4 regions of the Rhodoferax sp. GW821-FHT07F03 genome follow, and region 3 is predicted to be linked to each of the others. Evidence: predicted binding sites of a transcription regulator. Region 3 holds the regulator's gene; each other region holds the start of a gene.
What was found. The regulator sigma-54, encoded in region 3, starts transcription at its own class of promoters, with help from an activator protein. The targets are predictions, from matches to a motif close to TGGCANGNAANCTGCTTT.
Positions count from the first base shown of each region.

Region 1 (5,126 bases), on a different contig from region 3:
ACCTCCAGCAACTCGGGAAAGCGCAGCACCACCAGGGACATGGCGTAGTAGCTATCCAGGTCCGGGTCCAGAATCAAATTCGACTGGTTGCCCACCGTGGTGAGCAGCTCGCGGCCTTGCCGCACCATGCCTTTCAAGGCATTTTGGCGCTCCACCTCGTCCACTCGGGCGGCGATACGCCAGGCGGAAATGAATTCCTGGCTGGCCTGGGTGGTTTTCAGCTCTTCGTCCAGGCTTTCGCGCAATTGCTGAAAGCGTTGCAACGCAATGTCACTCTGCCCGCTCTGCGATGGCAGAAAGGGCAACATCAATACATCTCGTACCGCAACGCTGTACGCCGTGCCTCTGATCTCCTTGCGGGTGAAATCAATGGACAGGTACTTTTCGTGGATCAGGATGCCGGACACATAAATGACCGCGGTCAGGTCCAGCAGGTAAATCAGCGTAAGTTTGCGCCCCACGCTCAAGCGCCCTAGCCAACGGGTGAACGTGTTGGTCAACGCCATGGCGTTAGGCGGGCTCCGGAATCAAGACGTGGAAAGAACTGCCCTGGTGGGCAGTCCTTTCCAGTAGAGCTAAGTAAGATGCCAGCTCTCCGCCGCTCAGTTGGCGGTAGGAACCAAAAACTCTCGGCTGATGTACGCGCCCAGCTCATTCACCCGGTCCAGGAACTGGGTCAGGAAAGCATGCAGGCCGGTGGCCAGGATTTCATCGATACGGGCAAACTGCAAATCGGCACGCAGTTTGCCGGCGCGGCGCAGCGTCTCGCTGCCCGGGTCGCTGGACACCAGCAGCAGATTGTTCAGCACCTCGTTCAAGCTGCCGTGCAGCGAACGCGGCATGTCGGCGCGCAGAATCAGCAGCTCGGCGACACGCTCTGGCTTGATCACATCGCGGTACACCTTGCGGTACACCTCGAAACCCGAGACGCTGCGCAAAATAGCGCTCCAGTGGTAGAAGTCGTACTCTTGGTCCTTCTCATTGGCAGTGCCAAAGAAGTCGCTTTGCACCGCATGGAACTTGACATCCACCAGGCGCGCAGTGTTGTCGGCCCGCTCCAGGAATGTACCCAAGCGCAGGAAGTGAAATGCCTCGTCCTGCAGCATGGTGCCCAGGGTCACGCCGCGCGACAGATGCGAGCGGAACTTGACCCATTCGAAAAACTGCGCCGGGTCATTTTCAAACTCGCCGGACTTCAGCATGCGGTTGACTTCCAACCAGGTGGTGTTCAGCGTCTCCCAGACCTCGGTGGTCAGGGTGCCGCGCACCGCACGGGCATTCTCACGCGCCGCGCGCAGGCAAGAGATGATGGAGGATGGGTTTTCTTCGTCCTTCACCATGAACTCCATTACCGACTGGGAGGTGATGGCGCCGTGCTTTTCGGTGTAGGGGTGCAACAGTTCGCTGATGGACAACAGGCCTTGCAGGCCCACCTGGGCCACTGCGTTGGACTGGGGCAGCAGCGCTGTTTGGTAGTTGATATCCAACATGCGCGCTGTGTTCTCCGCGCGCTCGGTGTAACGGGACATCCAGAATAAATGGTCAGCGGTGCGTGACAGCATGAGATCGTTCCTTGTTCTGTGTGTCTACGTGTCTAGGATTGGGATTGGCTGTGCACGGCAGGCACGGTCGCGGGTACGGAGTCGTCCTCCAGAATCCAGGTGTCTTTGGTACCGCCGCCCTGGGACGAGTTCACCACCAGCGAGCCATCTTTCAGGGCCACGCGGGTCAAACCACCGGGCACCATCTGCACTTCCTTGGCAGACAGCACAAACGGCCGCAAATCGATGTGGCGCGGCGCAATGCCAGACTCCACAAAAGTCGGGCAGCTCGACAGGCTGAGCGTGGGCTGGGCGATATAGCCGCTAGGGTTGGCCAACAGCGCGGCACGGAACTCCTCGATCTCTGCCTTGGTCGATGCCGGCCCCACCAACATGCCGTAGCCGCCGGCGCCATGCACCTCCTTGACCACCAGGTCTTTCAGGTTAGCCAGGGTGTAGGCCAGGTCGTCCTTGTTGCGGCACATGAAGGTGGGCACGTTGTTCAGGATGGGCTTTTCACCCAGGTAGAACTCGATCATCTTGGGCACATAGGGATAGATGGACTTGTCGTCTGCCACGCCAGTACCCACGCCGTTGCAGATGGTCACGTTGCCGGCACGGTAGGCGGCCATCAGGCCGTCACATCCCAGGGTGGAGGTCGGGCGGAAGACCTGCGGGTCCAGGAAATCGTCGTCCACGCGGCGGTAGATCACATCCACCCGCTTCGGGCCACGCGTGGTGCGCATGTAGCAGAAGTTGTCCTTGACGAACAGGTCCTGACCTTCCACCAGCTCGATACCCATTTGCTGCGCCAGGAAAGCATGCTCGAAGTAGGCGCTGTTGTACATGCCGGGGGTCAACACCACCACCGTCGGGTCGGCCGTGGCAGCGGGTGCAGAAGCACGCAAGGTCTCTAGCAGCAGGTCGGGGTAGTGGGCCACGGGTGCCACGCGGTGGCTGCTGAAGAGGTCGGGGAAGAGGCGCATCATCATCTTGCGGTCTTCCAGCATGTAGCTCACGCCGCTGGGCACGCGCAGATTGTCTTCCAGCACGTAGTACTCACCGTTGCCCTGGGCATCGGGGGCGCGCACGATGTCCACGCCGGAGATGTGCGAGTAGATGTTGTTCGGCACGTCCACGCCCATCATCTCGGGGCGGAACTGGGCGTTGTTCACCACCTGCTCGCGCGGGATGATGCCGGCCTTCAGAATTTCCTGGTCGTGGTAGACGTCGTGGATGAAGCGGTTCAGCGCAGTGACGCGTTGTACCAGACCTTTTTCCATGCTGCCCCACTCGTGGGCAGGGATGATGCGGGGGATGAGGTCAAACGGGATCAGGCGCTCGGTGCCCGAGCCGTCCTCGTCCTTGGCACCGTACACGGCAAAGGTGATGCCGACGCGGCGAAAGATCATCTCGGCCTCTTCGCGCCGCTTGGCCATCATGTCGCCCGGCTGCTTGGCCAGCCATGCGTCATAGATCTTGTAGTGATCCCGGATCTGCTTTCCCTTAGAGAAAAACTCATACGGTAGCGCTGTATACATTTCGTCAAATTTCTGCATAAGTTTTCATCTCCTGAAACCAAAGAATAGCAAGTAACGAGCCATGTTGATGTGTAAATGCGCAACTCGCACAAATTAAGCGCACAACGCTGGGACCTATGTTCGCCGCATCCATCGTAACGACATTTCAGAGCGCTCCATCCGCCAACTGGTGCTGCCAGTAGTGCGGCGCTTGCTGCCGATCGCAGACCACGCGCTGCGGCGCCACCGACTGCCAAGTGGCCGCCCCACAGTGGCTGCTGTCCACCACCTGGATGCCGCGCTTCTGGTAGCGCGCCAGCACGGGCGGCGCGGGGTGGCCAAAGCGGTTGCGGTAACCCGCTTGCACCAGCGCAAAACGGGGTCGCACCGCGTCCAGAAACGCCGGGCTGCTGGAAGTCTTGCTGCCGTGGTGGGGCACCAGCAGCACATCGGCCCGCAGGGTGTCCGCCCCACCCACCAAACGCGCCTCCTGGGGTTGCTCGATATCGGCCACCAACAGGGCGGTATGTGCGCCGTTCGACACGCGTAGCACGCAGCTCAGCGCATTCGGTTTTGCGGGGCCGGCGTAGTCGCCCGCCAGGGGATGCAGTACGTCAAACCGCACGCCATCCCAGTCCCAACCCTGCCCGGCGGCGCAGCGTGTGACCGAGCGCAGCGTTTGCAAAGGGTGGCCGGATTCAATGGAGCTCAGCAATTCCGCCTGCGGCTGCAGCCCCAGCACCGAGGCCGCGCCGCCGCTGTGGTCGCTGTCGCGGTGGCTGACCACCACCGTGTCCAGCGTCTCGGCCATGGCGCGCAGCAAAGGCAGCAGCACCCGCTGACCGGCATCGCTGTCCTGGCCCCAGCGCGGGCCCGTGTCGTATAGCAGGCTGTGGTGGGCCGTGCGCACCAGCACGGCATTGCCCTGGCCGATATCGGCCGCCAGCAATTCAAATTGACCTTCAGGCGGACGCGGCGACTGCCACAACAGCACCGGCAACAACATAGGCAAACCCAGCGCACGCACACTCCAGGGTACCGGCAACACCAGCACCACACCGCCAAAAACGCCTGCAGCGCCTATCCACAGTGCGGGAGCAGCTACCGAAACCGTAGCAAATGGCAGCTGCACCAGATACTGCAAAACCCAGCCCAGGCCATCGATACTGCCGGCAGCCAGCTGCCACACCGGCGGCAGCAGCACCCCCAGCATGCACAAGGGCGTGACCACCAGCGTCACCCAGGGAATGGCCAGCAGATTGGCCAGCAAGCCCACCACCGAGACCTGCTGGAACAGCAGCAGCGTCAAGGGCGTGAGTGCCAGCGTAATCGTCCACTGCTCACGCAACATGGAGCGGAATCGGCCTCCAGCGCTGGTATCACCTGCGCCAGCAGCTCCCAAATCTGTAGCAAACAGCACGGCCACCGCGACGAAACTCAGCCAGAACCCCGCCTGCAGCAAGGCCCAGGGATCAATCGCCACCACCACCGCACAAGCCAGCAGCCACACGGAGGGCCAGGGCCAGCTGCGGCCGCTCAAGCGCAATACGCCCACCGTCGCCAGCATCCATACCGTGCGCTGCGAGGGCACACCCCAGCCACTGAATACCGCGTAGACCAGCGCCAACATCAACCCACCCACCAAAGCCACCTGCGGCACCGGCAGCCACAGGCCGGCGCGCCAGCCCAGCACATCGCTGCGCCGCCATAGCCAACCCACCAAGCCCGCAGCCAGCCAGGCAAACATGGTCACGTGAAGCCCGGAGATGGACATCAAATGGGCTACGCCAGCGGCTCTGAACATATCCCAATCGGTTCGTTCGATGGCACCCTGGTCACCCACCACCAGGGCCGCAATCACGCCGGCCAAATGGCGGTCCGCCACATGCAAATAAATGGCGTCACGCACTGCCTGGCGCGCCCGCTCCACCGGATGCCACCAGGTGCTGTCCAGCAGTTGCGGCGCTACATCATTGGGGCCGGCACGCACATAGCCGGTGGCCTGCACGCCCTGCTCCCACAGCCACAGCTCGAAGTCGAATCCATGGGGATTGCGCCCGCCGTG
Region 1 covers NZ_JBWKQM010000020.1:50,929-56,054, forward strand. Annotated here, with positions in the region: gene AC07R0_RS24465 (bifunctional diguanylate cyclase/phosphodiesterase) at 1-506, opposite strand, end outside; gene AC07R0_RS24470 (alpha-E domain-containing protein) at 603-1,562, opposite strand; gene AC07R0_RS24475 (circularly permuted type 2 ATP-grasp protein) at 1,595-3,100, opposite strand; gene AC07R0_RS24480 (DNA internalization-related competence protein ComEC/Rec2) at 3,228-5,126, opposite strand, start outside.
Region 1: the regulator sigma-54 is predicted to act here: its motif matches at 3,127-3,144, upstream of AC07R0_RS24475 (circularly permuted type 2 ATP-grasp protein).

Region 2 (5,126 bases), on a different contig from region 3:
TGCCGGGCCACTGGTATCGCCCCCTGCAAGGGGGTTGGCGAAGACACGAAGTGCGTAGCCTGGGGGTGTGTCAATTTCAGCGGTGGTAGGCCGTTTCGCCGTGGGAGCTGATGTCCAGACCTTCGCGCTCTTCTTCTTCGGAGACGCGCAGACCAATGGTCAGATCCACAATCTTGTAGGCAACCAAAGACACCACACCGGACCAGACGATGGTCAGCATCACGGCCTTGGCCTGGATCCACACTTGGCCAGCCACAGAGTAGGCGTCAGCGGGCGTCATGCCAGCGGAAACCCAGTCAGCCACGGTGGACGGGCCACCCAGGCTGGGGCTGTTGAACACGCCGGTCAGCAGCGCACCCAGGATACCGCCCACGCCGTGCACACCGAACACGTCCAACGAGTCGTCAGCGCCCAGAATCTTCTTCAGGCCGGTCACACCCCACAGGCAAGCGAAGCCTGCCACGAAGCCGATGACCAAGCCGCCGCCGATACCGACGTTGCCGCAAGCAGGCGTGATTGCCACCAGACCCGCCACGGCGCCAGATGCAGCACCCAGCATGGAAGCCTTGCCCTTCATCAGCGATTCGCCGACGCACCATGCCAGCACAGCAGCAGCGGTAGCACCCAGGGTGTTGATGAATGCCAGAGCAGCGAAGCCGTTGGCTTCCAGAGCGGAGCCGGCGTTGAAACCGAACCAGCCCACCCACAGCAGCGAGGCACCAACCATGGTCAGCGTCAGGCTGTGAGGTGCCATGGATTCCTTACCGTAGCCAATGCGCTTGCCAATCATGTAGGCACCGACCAGGCCGGCCACAGCGGCGTTGATGTGCACCACGGTGCCGCCGGCGAAGTCCAGCGCGCCCCATTGCCAGATCAGACCGGCCTTGGCGTTCATCGCGTCAACAACTTCCTTGGAAGCGTAGGCGTCAGGACCCATCCAGAACCACACCATGTGGGCGATAGGCGCATAGCTGAAGGTGAACCAGATCGCCGTGAACAGCAGCACAGCCGAGAACTTGATACGTTCTGCGAAAGCACCCACGATCAGGCAGCAGGTGATACCGGCGAAGGTGGCCTGGAAGACGGCAAACACAATTTCGTACATGGGCACACCCTTGCTGAAGGTGCCGCCAGTAGCAAACGTGCCCGCAACGTTATCCCAGATGCCCTTCATGAACAGGCGGTCGAAGCCACCGACATAGGCATTGCCTTCGGTGAACGCCAGGCTGTAGCCGTAGATGAACCACAGCACCAGGATCAGCGAGAAGGTGACCATGACCTGCATCAGCACGGACAGCATGTTCTTGCTGCGCACCAGGCCGCCGTAGAACAGGGCCAGGCCGGGCACAGTCATCATGATGACCAGCAGCGTGGAAACCATCATCCAGGCGGTGTCGCCCTTATTGGGAACCGGAGCGGGTGCAGCAGAAGCGGCGTCAGCCGGTGCCGAGGCAGCAGGCGCTGCGGCGGCCGCAGCAGCCGGTGCGGGGGCTGCTGCGTCGGCTGGCTTGGCCTCCTCCGATGCGGCAGGAGCCGCCGCGCTGGCTGCCGGCTCAGCAGCCGGAGCCTGGGCTTGGGCAAAAGATGCGCCCCATAGCAGCCCCATACCCAGGGCAAAAGATGCGAGAAGTTTTTTCATGGTTGTTTGGCTTTCGTTAATGACGCACGCCGCGCTTACAGCGCTTCTTTGCCGGTCTCGCCGGTACGGATACGAACAACCTGCTCCAGGTTGTAGACAAAAATCTTGCCGTCGCCAATCTTGCCGGTGCGGGCTGCGCCCTCTACGGCTTCGATCACGCGGTCCACCAAGTCGTCGGAGATGGCTGCCTCGATCTTCACCTTGGGCAGGAAGTCGACAACATATTCAGCGCCGCGGTACAGCTCGGTATGGCCCTTCTGGCGACCAAAGCCCTTGACTTCCGTCACGGTAATACCCTGCACACCAATGCCGGACAAGGCTTCACGCACCTCGTCGAGCTTGAACGGTTTGATAATGGCAGTGACAAGTTTCATGGCTGGTCCTTCGATGGGCTATAGAGAGGGTGGGCGTCAAGGCGGGCAGCCTCGGGCGCTGGCAGTTTCATTGTCTTCTCCAAAATAATGAGGGGAATCGGGAAGCTCTAAGCATGTAGCGTGCCAAATTGGTGTCAATTTGTTAACCTACCCCTTATCCATGCGTGGCGATGCACAGCTTTGGATTGGTATTTATCGCACATAAATGGTGCATTGCAAAGAAACGTGTACTTCGGACGTCGTTTCTGCACCGATACAGGGAGTAAAACGACGATGAGCTTGTGTTTGGTGCAGAGTCGTGCCTTACTGGGCCTGGAAGCCCCCGCCGTCACCGTTGAGGTGCATCTAACCAACGGCCTGCCCAGCTTTACCTTGGTCGGGCTGGCCGATGTGGAGGTCAAGGAGGCGCGCGAACGCGTGCGTTCGGCCATCCAGAACTCCGGCCTGGAATTTCCCCATAACAAACGCATCACAGTGAACCTGGCGCCGGCCGACCTGCCCAAGGACTCCGGCCGCTTCGATCTGCCAATTGCGTTGGGCATCCTGGCCGCCAGCGGCCAGATCGCGGCAGAACGCCTGGCCGGTCACGAATTTGCCGGCGAGCTGTCGCTGTCTGGTGCATTGCGCCCGGTGCGCGGTGCGCTGGCTACCAGCCTGGCGCTGCACGCACAAGAAGTGCACACCCGGCTGGTATTGCCGCCGGGCAGCGCCGAAGAGGCCGCCCTGGTGCCCGGCGCGCAGGTGTACTGCGCCCAGCACCTATTGGATGTGGTGCAGCAGTTTTTACCGCAAGGCGAAGGCGACGCCCCGGCCGAAGGCTGGCGCCATCTGCAGCTGACCACCCGACCCACCACGGCCGGCTATGCTGACCTGGCCGACGTCAAAGGCCAGGCTGGGGCCAAACGGGCGCTGGAGATTGCCGCAGCAGGCGGCCACAGTCTGCTGCTGATCGGACCGCCCGGCTCGGGCAAATCCATGCTGGCACAACGCTTTGCCGGATTGCTGCCACCCATGACGGTGGAAGAGGCGCTGCAAAGTGCTGCCGTGGCCAGCCTGGGCGGGCGTTTCTCCCTGGAGCGCTGGGCTACCCGCCCCACTTGCAGCCCCCACCATACCGCCAGTGCCGTGGCCCTCGTGGGCGGCGGGTCACCGCCACGGCCCGGTGAAATCTCGCTGGCCCACCACGGGGTTTTATTTTTAGATGAGCTTCCAGAGTTCCCCAGAGCCGCTCTGGAAGCCCTGCGCGAGCCGCTGGAGACTGGCCACATCACCATATCCCGTGCGGCGCGGCGGGCCGAATTCCCGGCTCGCTTCCAACTAATTGCAGCTATGAATCCTTGTCCTTGTGGTTTTTTAGGATCACGCCAGCAGGCCTGCCGCTGCTCACCAGACCAGGTGTTGCGTTACCAGGGTAAGCTCAGCGGCCCTTTGATGGACCGTATCGATCTGCATATTGAAGTTCCGGCGCTGCCGGCCCAGGACCTGCTCAACGCACCGCCGGGCGAATCCACGGCCGCCATCCGCCAACGCAGCAGCGCCGCCCGGCAACAGGCCATGGATCGGCAAGGTAAGTCCAACCAGGCATTACAAGGGCAGGAAATGGACCAGCACGTGGCGCTGGACAACGCGGCCGCCAAGTTCCTGAACACCACGGCCGCCCGGCTGGGCTGGTCGGCCCGCAGCATCCACCGCACCCTGAAAGTGGCCCGCACCATTGCCGACCTGGCAGGCGCTGGCACGACCGATACCAGCCATATTGCCGAAGCCGTGCAGTACCGCCGGGCCTTGCGGGCATCCAGCTAAATTACTATGTTTTTGATAGCTGCCAGCGCAGGTAATATCTGCGCTGGCAGCCCATTTAACACTCAAGCGTCACCCTCAACTCGCCCGGGGCGCGCTGCTGGGCATGAGCAGCTCAAAAACGGCCCCCTCGCCTTCCGTGCTGCGTACGCTGATGCTGCCGCCCAGCAGGCTGACCACCGCGTTATAGGAAATATGCAAGCCCAGGCCGGTACCGCCGCGGCCCATCTTGGTGGTGACGAAAGGATCAAAGATGCGGTCCAGCAAATCAGCGGGAATACCACGGCCGTCGTCGGCCACCCGCAGCAGCAGCCAGCCCTCGTCCCGGGCTTCGCCGGTGATATGCACCGTGCCCTGGTTGCGGCCTTCAAAGCCATGCAGCACCGCGTTGTTCACCAGATTGGTCACCACCTGGCCTAGGGCCCCAGGGTAGCTGTCCATCCACAGCCCGGGCGGTATCTCCACCACCACCTTGTAAGGCGTTCGGGCAAACGAAGGGCGCAGGCTGCTGACGATTTCGGCCACCACCTCGGCCAGGGCGAAGCGCCGACGCTGGGCGCTGGTCTGGTCCACGGCAACCTGCTTGAAGCTGGCCACCAGCTCTGCAGCGCGGTACAGGTTGCGGGTGGAGATATCGGTAGCCTGCTCGACACTGGACAACAGCTCCTCCAGGGCGGTGCGCCGCAGCCCATCCTGCATGGACTGCCTGAACTTGCGCACCTCGTCGCCCAACGCGGTCACCGCCATCAGACCGTTGCCCAGCGGCGTGTTCAGCTCGTGCGCCACACCGGCCACCAGCCCGCCCAAAGCGGCCATTTTTTCGACCCGCACCAGGTCGGTCTGGGTCTGGCGCAGCTCGGCAATGGCGGTGGAGAGATCGTCGTTGGCACTGGCCAGGGCCTCGGTACGGCGCGCCACGCGCTCCTCCAGCTCGGCGTTGAGCTCACGCAGGGCGTTATCGATACGGTACATCTCGGTGATATCCACCCCGGCCCAGACCATCATGTGCAGAGCCCCGATCTGCACCGTATCGCGCGATAGCTGGATCAGCACTGGCTCGCCATCACCGCGCAGCATCCAGGCCTCGGCGGTGGCATGCCCAGCCTGGAGCGCGGCAAACATGGCCGCGCGGTCGTCTTGGGAGCGCCACATATTCAGCTCCGTCGCGGTGCGACCCAATGCGTCTTCACGGCGCCGCCGGAACACCCGGCACCAGGCCAGATTCACGTCCAGCAAAGCGAACGGAGATTCCGTGCTGGTCACCGACATCGCCACCGGCGAGGTGTTGAAGATGGCCTGTGATTTCTGCTGGC
Region 2 covers NZ_JBWKQM010000009.1:164,044-169,169, reverse strand. Annotated here, with positions in the region: gene AC07R0_RS15420 (ammonium transporter) at 77-1,639, opposite strand; gene glnK (P-II family nitrogen regulator) at 1,675-2,013, opposite strand; gene AC07R0_RS15410 (YifB family Mg chelatase-like AAA ATPase) at 2,287-3,816, shown strand; gene AC07R0_RS15405 (ATP-binding protein) at 3,892-5,126, opposite strand, start outside.
Region 2: the regulator sigma-54 is predicted to act here: its motif matches at 2,122-2,139, upstream of glnK (P-II family nitrogen regulator).

Region 3 (5,126 bases):
AAATCGACCATACGGAAGGCCACATCGCTACCGAAGATCTGCGTCTCCGGCTCGTGCTCGGCGGCGTGGGCCTGCTCCTGAATGACGCTCCACACATGGGGCTGGAAGGGCAACAGCTTCTCAAAGCCAAAGCGGCGCAGGCTGCCGGGCGCAATATTGCAGGCGATCTGCGCGGCCTCTATGGCAATGGTGCCGCTGCCGCAGCAGGGGTCGTACAGGGGCGTGGTGCCATCCCAGCCGCTGGCGGCGATCATGGCGGCGGCCAGGGTTTCCTTCAACGGCGCATCGCCCTTGTCTTCACGCCAGCCACGTTTGAACAGCGCGTCACCCGAGGTGTCAATGTAGATGGTGGCGCGCTCGGTGGTCAGGTGCAGGTAGATGCGCACATCGGGCCACTGCACATTCACGTCGGGGCGCACGCCGGTCTTGAAGCGGAAGCGGTCGGCCACCGCGTCCTTCACTTTCAGCGCGGCGAAGTTCAGCGAATTGAGCGGGCTGTGCTGCGCCGTGACTTCGATCTTGAAGCTTTGCTTGGGCGTGAACCAGATCTCCCAGGCCACGTTGCTGGCGGCTTCGTACAGGTCTTTTTCGCTGCGGTATTCGGTGTTGGACAGCTCGATCAGCACGCGCTGCGCCAGGCGGCTGTGCAGGTTCAAGCGCATCGCGTCGCGCCAGGAGGAGCGCACCAGCGTGCCGCCCCGCATCACCCGCAGGTCTTCGCCCTGCAGGCCGGTAATGCCGTGCACCTCTTCGGCCAGCAGCTCTTCCACGCCGGCGGCGCAGGGTAAAAATAATTGGAGTTGGTTCATATCGTTATTTCCATGGTGTCACGCTACGCAGCCTGGGGCAAGCGGGGCGAAGCTCTTTCCTCCAGCTGCGGCATACCGTGCACGCGGCCTGGGGGAGAGCATGTTCTACAGCGCTTTGCGCAGGTTCGTGGGGGCTATGCGCAGCGCTTCGCGGTACTTGGCCACGGTACGGCGCGCGCATTCAATGCCCTGCTCTTTCAGCATGTCGGACAGCTGGCTGTCGCTGAGCGGCTTCTTTGGGTCTTCGGACGAGACAAACTGCTTGATCAGCGCCCGCACCGCGGTGCTGGAGGCGTTGCCGCCGGTCTCCGTCCCCAGGGACGAGCCGAAGAAATACTTCAGCTCGAAGGTGCCGTAGGGCGTGGCCATGTATTTGGCGGTGGTCACGCGGCTGATGGTGGACTCGTGCAGTCCCAACTCGTCGGCGATCTCGCGCAGCACCAGAGGGCGCATGGCCAGCGCGCCGTGGCTGAAGAAGTTCTTCTGCCGCTCCACGATGGCGTTGCTGACCCGCAAAATCGTGTCGAAGCGCTGCTGGATGTTCTTAATGAACCAGCGCGCCTCCTGCAGGCGCTGCTGCAGTGCGGCGTTGTTCGATGAATCCTTGCCGCCCCCCTTGTGCTGGCGCAGCGCATTGGCGTAGATGTCGTGCACGCGCAGGCGCGGCATGACCTCGGCATTCAGCTGTACCCGGAAGCGGGCCTGGGCGCCGCGCCCAACCTTGACCACGATCACGTCGGGCACCACGATGTTGCGCTCCACATCGACAAAGCGCCGCCCCGGCTTGGGCTCCAGCCGGGCGATCAGCGCCATGGCAGCCTTGATATCGGTCTCGGTGGCGCGGCACAGCTGGGCCAGGCGCTTCACGTCGCGCCGGGCCAGCAGGTCCATGGACTGGCGGCAGATGCGCATGGCCACCTTGCGCGCCGGGTCATCGCCCAGCACGGGCTGCAAACCCTCCAGCTGCAGCAACAGGCATTCACCCAGATGCCGCGCGCCCACGCCCGCCGGCTCCAGGCTTTGCAGCAGGCTCAGGGCCACCGTGAAGCGGTGTACCAGCTCTTCCACGGCCTCGGCGTCGTCGCCCGCCAGACCACGCGCCAGGGTTTCGAAATCGTCTTCCAGGTAGCCGTCGTCGTTCAGCGATTCGATCAGAAAGCGCAGCGCTGCCTGGTCCACCTCCCCCAGCCGCAGGGCCAGGGCCTGGCGGTGCAGAAAGCTGGTCAGCGACTCCTGGTTGCGGGCCAGCTCGGTGGCGTCCATCTCGCCGTCTTCACCCAGGTTGTTCTGGCGCGCCGGGGCGTCACCGCCCCATTCGCTGTCGTCGGGTTTGATCTCGGAAGTGCCATCGCCGTCCCAGCTGGTGTCGTCACCGCCAGTTAAAGGGGATTCGGCATCATTTGGGGCTTCTGCGCTGGATTCACTTGCGTATTCAGCTACAGAACTTGTAGCAATTTCAGCCTCGCGCTCCCCTGTGCTGACCGGCGTGTCGGACTGGGCCAGGCCGAACTCCTCGCGTGCAGCCTCGTCCATATTGCGTTCCAGAAACGGGTTGTCGTCCAGCATCTGGTCCACTTCCTGGCTCAGTTCCAGGGTGGACAGTTGCAGCAGGCGGATGGACTGCTGCAGCTGGGGCGTCAGCGCCAGATGCTGTGAAACGCGTAGGGATAAGCCTTGCTTCATCGGAGCATCACATCTTGAAATGTTCGCCGAGGTAGACGCGACGCACATCGGCGTTGTCCACGATCTCGGACGGCGTACCCTCGGCCAGCACATTGCCGTCGCTGATGATGTAGGCGTGGTCGCAAATGCCCAGCGTCTCGCGCACATTGTGGTCGGTGATCAGCACGCCGATGCCACGCGACTTCAGGAAGCCGATGATGCGCTGGATCTCGATCACCGCAATCGGGTCGATACCGGCAAAAGGCTCGTCCAGCAAAATGAAACGCGGCTGGGTGGCCAGGGCACGGGCGATTTCCACGCGGCGGCGCTCGCCACCGGACAAGGCCATGGCCGACGAATCACGCAAATGCTCCACCCGCAAATCCTGCAGCAACGCCGTCAGGCGCTTTTCGATCTCGGTGCGGGTGAGGGACTTGCCGGCCTCGTCGTGCTGCAATTCCAGCACGGCGCGCACATTTTCTTCCACCGTGAGCTTGCGGAAAATCGAGGCTTCCTGGGGCAGATAGCTCAGGCCCAGGCGCGAACGCCGGTGGATGGGCATGTGCTCCACCGACTGGCCGTCGATGGAAATATGCCCGCCATCAGCCCGCACCAGGCCCACGATCATGTAGAAGGAAGTGGTTTTGCCCGCGCCGTTGGGGCCCAACAAACCGACCACCTCGCCTTTTTTGACGGCCAGCGTCACGTCTTTCACGACCTTGCGCTTGCCGTAGGCTTTTTGCAGATGGCGCGCCTCCAGGCGGCTTTCTCCCGACTCCACCACCGCCGTCACTTCTTCACGCCCTCCAGCGTGGTGGTGGAACGCAGCACCGGGGCTGGCCCGGCAGGTGCCGCGCCGCTAGCAGCCGACGCTGCAGCCTTGGGTGTCAACATGGCGCGTACGCGGCCATTCTGGCCACCGGGATTGCTGCCGGCTGTGCCGCTGTCCACGGTGAATACATCGGTGGTGTTGTCGTAGACGATCAGTTCGCCGGTGATTTCGTCATTCACCTTGCTGCCGACCAGACGGCGCAAAATGGCCCGCTTGATGAAGCGCACGTTGTCCAGCTTGCTGCTGTACTCGATGGTTTCGCCCTCGCCTTCTATGTATTCGTCCAGGCCGTCGCGTTTTTGCTTGAAATACGCCAGCTTGCCCGGCTCCGCCGTCACCACGCCGAACTGGTTGCCCTCGGCATCCTGGCGCACATCGACGCGGGCGCCACGGATGATGATGGTGCCCTTGGTCATCACCACCTTGCCGGTAAAGACATTGGTCTGCTTCAGATCGTCATAACGCGCCGCGTCCGCCTCGATATTCATAGGCTTGAGTTTGTCGGCTTTTTCCGCGTGGGCCGCTCCGCCTAGACCGACGAAACAAACCACGAGCAGTGAGAGTAGGGTGTTGATTTTCATAGAGGCACGAATCTTGCAATTCATTGTAACGGCCCCTCACCCCGAGTTGGACGTAGCCAGAAAAAAGCCCGCTGACGCGGGCTTTTTCATCTCTCCGGCCTTGCCGGCCATGCCGGAATCAGGCTTTCTTGCGCTGCTCGGCCACCAGATATTCCACAACAACCAATGCACGCGGCATGGTTTGCGCCTGGCTGCCATCGGTGTAGAACTTGCCGGCCACGCCCAAAGCGGGCACGCCCGCGACCTGGTAGGCCTGCTGCAGCTGGGATGCCTTACGCACCTTGGTGCTGACGCCAAAAGACTGGTACGTCTCGGTGAACTTGGTTTTGTCCAGACCCTGCTTCACGGCCCAGGCGATCACCAGATCATCTTTGTCCAGCCGCTGATGCTCCACATGGATAGCGTTGAACACCTTGCCATGCAGTGCGTCCAGCTGGCCCAGAGCCTCCAGCGTGTAGTACAGCTTTTGCGGCGGGATGAAACTGTCCTGGAAGTTCACTGGCACACGCTTGAAGGCAATATCCTTGGGCAGGCGCTTGAGCCACTCCACCAAGGTGGGCTCAAACGCATTGCAATGCGGACAGGCGTACCAGAAGAACTCGATCACCTCGACCTTGCCGGCCGGCGCTTCTGTGGCGACTGGCTTGTCCAGCACCAGGTAATCCGTGCCCGCCACGGGCGGCTTGCCCTGCGCCAGGGCGCTACCGGTATGGCCTACGGCCAGCGTGGAACCAGCCAGCACACCCGCTGAAGCCAGCGAAAACTCACGACGTTTCATTGCAAATCACTCCTTGTGGGGGGTCGGATCGGTGCCGAGCGCAAAAGTTCAGCGCGCAGCACCAGCTTCAAGAGAACTGGTCAACGCTGCACGCGCACCAGGGTGGTTTCGCTACCGGCACTTTCCAGCCGGTCCTTGGCATGCTCGGCATCGTCGCGCTTGGCATACGGGCCCATGCGCACACGGTAGACGGTGCGGCCGGACTGCTCGCGCTCGGTAACCTTGGCTTCCATGCCCATCATGGCCAGCTTGGCACGCTGGGCCTCGGCATCTTCGGGCGTACGGTAGGCACCGGCCTGCACGAAGTACTCAAACGGCTCGGCTGTGGGTGCCAGCGCAGGTGCCGTGGCCACGGTGGCAGACGCAGCCGCCTTGGCTTTGACCTTGGCCAGATCGCCCAGCGGGTCGGCCGAGGCTGCGGCCGACGGCTTGGCATCCGGCTTCACCGCAACGGCCGCCGGTGG
Region 3 covers NZ_JBWKQM010000010.1:77,199-82,324, reverse strand. Annotated here, with positions in the region: gene AC07R0_RS16405 (THUMP domain-containing class I SAM-dependent RNA methyltransferase) at 1-809, opposite strand, end outside; gene AC07R0_RS16400 (RNA polymerase factor sigma-54) at 915-2,492, opposite strand; gene lptB (LPS export ABC transporter ATP-binding protein) at 2,500-3,252, opposite strand; gene lptA (lipopolysaccharide transport periplasmic protein LptA) at 3,261-3,884, opposite strand; gene AC07R0_RS16385 (thiol:disulfide interchange protein DsbA/DsbL) at 4,003-4,662, opposite strand; gene AC07R0_RS16380 (SPOR domain-containing protein) at 4,743-5,126, opposite strand, start outside.

Region 4 (5,126 bases), on a different contig from region 3:
GGCGGCAAGCTTGGCGCTGTCGGCCTGGGCCAATGCCTGCAACTGCGGGTCGGCCAGCACGCCGTGCACACCATCGGTCAGCAGCACAAACACGTCACCCACCTGCAGGTCGCCTTGCAGGTAGTCCACCAGCAAGCGTTCGTCTATACCTACCGCACGCAGCAGCTGGTGTCGCAGGTCGGGGTGATCGGCCACATGGTCGTGGCTGAGCTGGGTGAACACACTATTGCGCAGCAGATAAGCGCGCGAGTCGCCCACATGCGCCACGGTATAGGACTGGCCTCGCAGCACCACGGCCGTCAGCGTGGTCAGGCCCATCGCCGGCTTGCGACGGCGGTTGATGCCAGCCAGCCAGGCGTTCTGCGCACCAATGATGCGATCCAGCGCCACCGTGGTGTCCCAGGTTTCGGGCGTAGCGTAGTAGTCGCGCACCAAGCTGGTGACCGTGGTCTGCGCCGCCTCCTTGCCCATACCGCCTGCACTCACACCGTCGGCCAATGCCACGATGGAGCCCATGCCCAGTTGGTGCGCCTCCGGCAGCATGGCCGCGCAGAAATCCTCATTCACCGGCTTGGTGCCGGCGAGGGACGTAAAACCTATGTCGATATCAAATGCCATGCACCAAGCAAGCAATTAATGCGCCCAATTTGGTGCACAAACACCTAGGGCTTACCCCATCAGCATCTGCATGCTGTGCTCGTACAGGTCGCTCAGGCCTTCAAACACATCCAACAGGCCTTCGCTGGCCAGGGCCACGGCCTCCAGGCCGCGTGGCATATCGGCTGCGCCGGACTGCAGCTGCCGCCACTGCTCGCCCGCCGTGACCAGCTTGGCTCGGATTTCGGGGCTGCTGAGCGGAATATCGTTCAGATAGTTCAGGGCCTGCTCAAAGGTGTCGCGGGCTTCGGCCATGCCCGCATGGGCACGCTGCTGGGTGGCGCGGTCGCCCAGCATGGCCAGTAATGCCAGTTTGGCGAAACGCTGGGACAGCATGCGCTGGCGCCCGGCCACGTTCAATACATGCAGCGGGGCCACAGCGCCCGCACTTTCCAGCACACCAGTGAGCCGCTCGGCATGCAGCAGCAGTTGCTCGGCCTGGCCATCTACCTGCAACATCTGGCTGGCACGCTGCTCGGCCTGCAGGCCAGATTTAAGCTGGCGCCAGCTCTGCGCCACCTGGGCCAGCAGGTCGCCAAAGGTGGGCTGCGAAAGACTTTTGCCCAGGAAGGCCATGTTGCCGTCGATGCGCTGGGCCGAATGCAGCTGTGCCTCGGCGTACTGCGCGGGCTGCACGCCCGCCAGCTGGAGCAGGTACAGCTTGACCATGCGCTGCGACAGCATGCGTAGCTGGCCGGCGCGGTTCACCCCCTCGGCAAAGCGTGCCGAATGCACGATGTGCTGCGACACCTGGCCCAGGCGCTGATTTGTGTGCATGGAGGCGGTACGCAGCATCTGGAAGGCGTCGTCATCGGACACCTGGCGTGCATGCATCAGCACCCCCTTGGCACGCTCCACGATCTTGCGCTCGTCCAGGCGGTTGCGCAGGTCCTGCAGCTCGTCCCGCAGCGCCTGGTCGCGCTTGAATACAGCCTGGGCCAGCTGCAACAGCGGGCGTAAGCGGTGCTGGCCATAGCCATTCACCACATAGGCCTGCACGCCGCAGGCCAGGGCCAGATCCAGGCGGTCGGCGTCGTTGTCGTTGGTGAACAGCACAACCGGACAAGGCGCGGTCTCCAACAGGGCCTGCAAGGCCTTGAACAGGCTGTCGTCGGGTAGCGGGTCGTAAATCACAAACACATCTGGTGCATGCAGCACCGCCTCTTGCACCAATTTGCTGCGCTCCACCGGCGGCGCCAGCAGGCGAATGCCCACCGCCTCCAGGTCAGCCAGCAGGGTGTGCGCTCCCTGGGGCGCGTTGAGATGTACCAATGCAGATGTCATAAAAATCAATCGCTTTTCAAAGGCTGCGCGCCTCGTGCGCGTCACAAGCCCATAGGGTAAACCCATATTCCACCGGATGGCACAGCTTTTGCATGAGAAATTGCGGGCGTAACGACGCGCCCTTACCCGTCCATCCGGCGGGTTTTACGTACAACGCCGTGCGTAATGGTGTAAGTCCTGGGCATGGGCCCTGGCAGTGACTGCGTTCGCGCTCTCACCCATGTTCTGCTTGCAGACCTGGGCACCACACCTGACCCCCTTGCTTCACCGCCCCTGTTTGCTGCGCCCTATGAACTTTGTGCGCTCTACCGTGGGTCCACATTTTTTCGCAACCTCTGGAGTCGCTTGAATGAAAAAATCTAAATTGGTGATGGTCGGCAACGGCATGGCCGGTGTACGCACCATTGAAGAACTGCTCAAGGTCGCCCCCGATCTGTACGACATCACCGTATTCGGCGCCGAGCCCCACCCCAACTACAACCGCATCCTGCTGTCACCAGTGCTGGCGGGCGAGCAGACGCTGGACGAGATCGTGCTGAACTCCTGGGAGTGGTACGCCGAGAACAACATCACCCTGCATGCAGGCAAGAAGGTCACCGAAGTCGACCGCGTGAAGCGCGTGGTGCGCGCTGTGGATGCCGACGGCAACGTGACCGAAGCCGAATACGACCGCCTGCTGATGTGCACCGGCTCGAACCCCTTCATCCTGCCCATCCCCGGCAAGGACCTGAAAGGCGTGATCGCCTACCGCGACATCGCCGACACCAACGAGATGATCGACACCGCCACCAAGTACAAGAACGCGGTGGTCATCGGCGGCGGCCTGCTGGGCCTGGAAGCGGCCAACGGCCTGATGCTGCGCGGTATGACGGTGCACGTGGTGCATGTGCAGTCCACCCTGATGGAACGCCAGCTCGACAGCGTCGCCGGCAAGCTGCTGCAAAAGTCGCTGGAAGAGCGCGGCCTGAAGTTCCTGATGGGCGCGCAAACGCAAGAGCTGGTGGGCGGCCCGGACGGCCGCGTCACCGCCATCAAGTTCAAGGACGGCACCGAGGTCGCCACCGACCTGGTGGTCATGGCCGTGGGCATCCGCCCCAACACCGACCTGGCCAGCAAGATGCGCCTGCACGTGGACCGCGGCATCGTGGTTACCGACACCATGCAGACCGTGACCGACGGCCGCATCTATTCGGTGGGCGAATGCGCTGCCCACCGCGGCATCGCCTACGGCCTGGTCGCACCTTTGTTTGAACAAGCCAAGGTGGCGGCCAACCACCTGGCCGAATTCGGCATCGGCCGCTACATGGGCTCGCTGACCTCCACCAAGCTGAAAGTTACCGGCATCGACCTGTTCAGCGCCGGCGAGTTCATGGGCGGCGAAGGTACCGAAGAAATCATCATGAGCGACCCGTTCGGCGGCGTCTACAAAAAGCTGGTGCTGAAGGACGACAAGCTGGTCGGCGCCTGCCTGTACGGCGACACGGCCGACGGCAGTTTCTACTTCAAGCTGCTGCGCGACGGTCGCAGCGTGGCCGACATCCGCGACAAGCTGATGTTTGGCGAAAGCCATCTGGGCGACACCGGCCACGAAGGCCACAACAAGGCCGCCAGCATGCCCGACAGCGCCGAAGTCTGCGGCTGCAACGGCGTGAACAAGGGCACGATCTGCAAGGCCATCCGCGAAAAAGGCCTGTTCACCCTGGAAGAAGTGAAGAAGCACACCAAGGCCAGTGCCTCCTGCGGCTCGTGTACCGGCCTGGTCGAGCAGATTCTGATGTTCACCGCCGGCGGCGACTACTCGGCCACGCCCAAGACCAAGGCCATGTGCGGCTGTACCGACCAGGGCCACCAGGCGGTGCGCGAAGCCATCGTCAAGGAAAAATTCCTGACCATCGACTCCGTCTTCAAGGGCTTGGGCTGGAAGACACCCAACGGCTGCTCCAGCTGCCGCCCGGCCGTCAACTACTACCTGATCTCCAGCTGGCCCAAGGAAGCCAAGGACGATCCACAAAGCCGCTTCATCAACGAACGCAGCCACGCCAACATCCAGAAAGACGGCACCTATTCCGTCATCCCGCGCATGTGGGGCGGCGAAACCACGGCCGACGAGCTGCGCCGCATCGCCGATGCGGCCGACAAGTACAAGGTGCCGACCATCAAGGTCACCGGCGGCCAGCGCATCGACTTGCTGGGCGTGAAGAAAGAGGATTTGGTCGGTATCTGGAAAGACATCGGTATGCCCAGCGGCCACGCCTACGCCAAGGCGCTGCGCACGGTGAAGACCTGCGTGGGCAGCGAATGGTGCCGCATGGGCACACAGGACAGCACCCAGATGGGCAAGGACCTGGAGCGCGCGATGTGGCGCATGTATGCACCGCACAAGGTCAAGTTCGCCGTATCGGGCTGCCCGCGCAACTGCGCCGAAGCCGGCATCAAGGACGTGGGCGTGATCGGTGTCGACAGCGGCTGGGAGATGTACATCGCCGGCAACGGCGGCATCAAGACCGAGGTCGCGCACTTCCTAGTGAAAGTGAAAACTGCCGCCGAAGTGCTGGAATACACCGGCGCCTTCTGCGAGCTGTACCGCCAGGAAGGCTGGTACCTGGAGCGTACCGTGCACTACGTGGCACGTGTGGGCCTGGACTATGTGAAGAAACGCATCCTGGAAGACGAAGCCGGCCGCAAGACGCTGTGGGAACGCCTGCAGTTCGCGCTGGACGGTGAGCCCGATCCCTGGTTCGACTTCAAGGACGCGCAGGTCGACACCCGCCAGTTTGCGACTCTCAGCGCCTGAGCCCATGCAACGTCGGATCGTCATGGTTACTTTGGCAAGTGGCACATGCGCCATGCTGGGCTTCAATGCCTGGGCGGAAATTGCCAGCCTGGGTGACGCCATCAATAAAGCCGGGCGGCAACGCATGCTCAGCCAACGGATGAGCAAAGCATGGCTCGCGGTGATGCAAGGTGTGGAGGTTGATAAAGCACGCAAGGTGCTGACCCAATCCGTCGCGCTGTTTGAAGAGCAACTGGCAGACCTGCGCCGCTTCGCATCCAGCGCTGAGCTGCGTGAAACCTACAGCCAGGTGGAACCACAATGGACGGCTTTCAAAGCTGGCCTGTTGAACAAAGATGCCAAGCGTGCGGACGCTGTTGCATTGCTGCAGCAGGATGCCAAAGTGCTGGCT
Region 4 covers NZ_JBWKQM010000012.1:212,345-217,470, forward strand. Annotated here, with positions in the region: gene AC07R0_RS19670 (bifunctional protein-serine/threonine kinase/phosphatase) at 1-618, opposite strand, end outside; gene AC07R0_RS19675 (type IV pili methyl-accepting chemotaxis transducer N-terminal domain-containing protein) at 670-1,941, opposite strand; gene nirB (nitrite reductase large subunit NirB) at 2,291-4,735, shown strand; gene AC07R0_RS19685 (type IV pili methyl-accepting chemotaxis transducer N-terminal domain-containing protein) at 4,740-5,126, shown strand, end outside.
Region 4: the regulator sigma-54 is predicted to act here: its motif matches at 2,019-2,036, upstream of nirB (nitrite reductase large subunit NirB).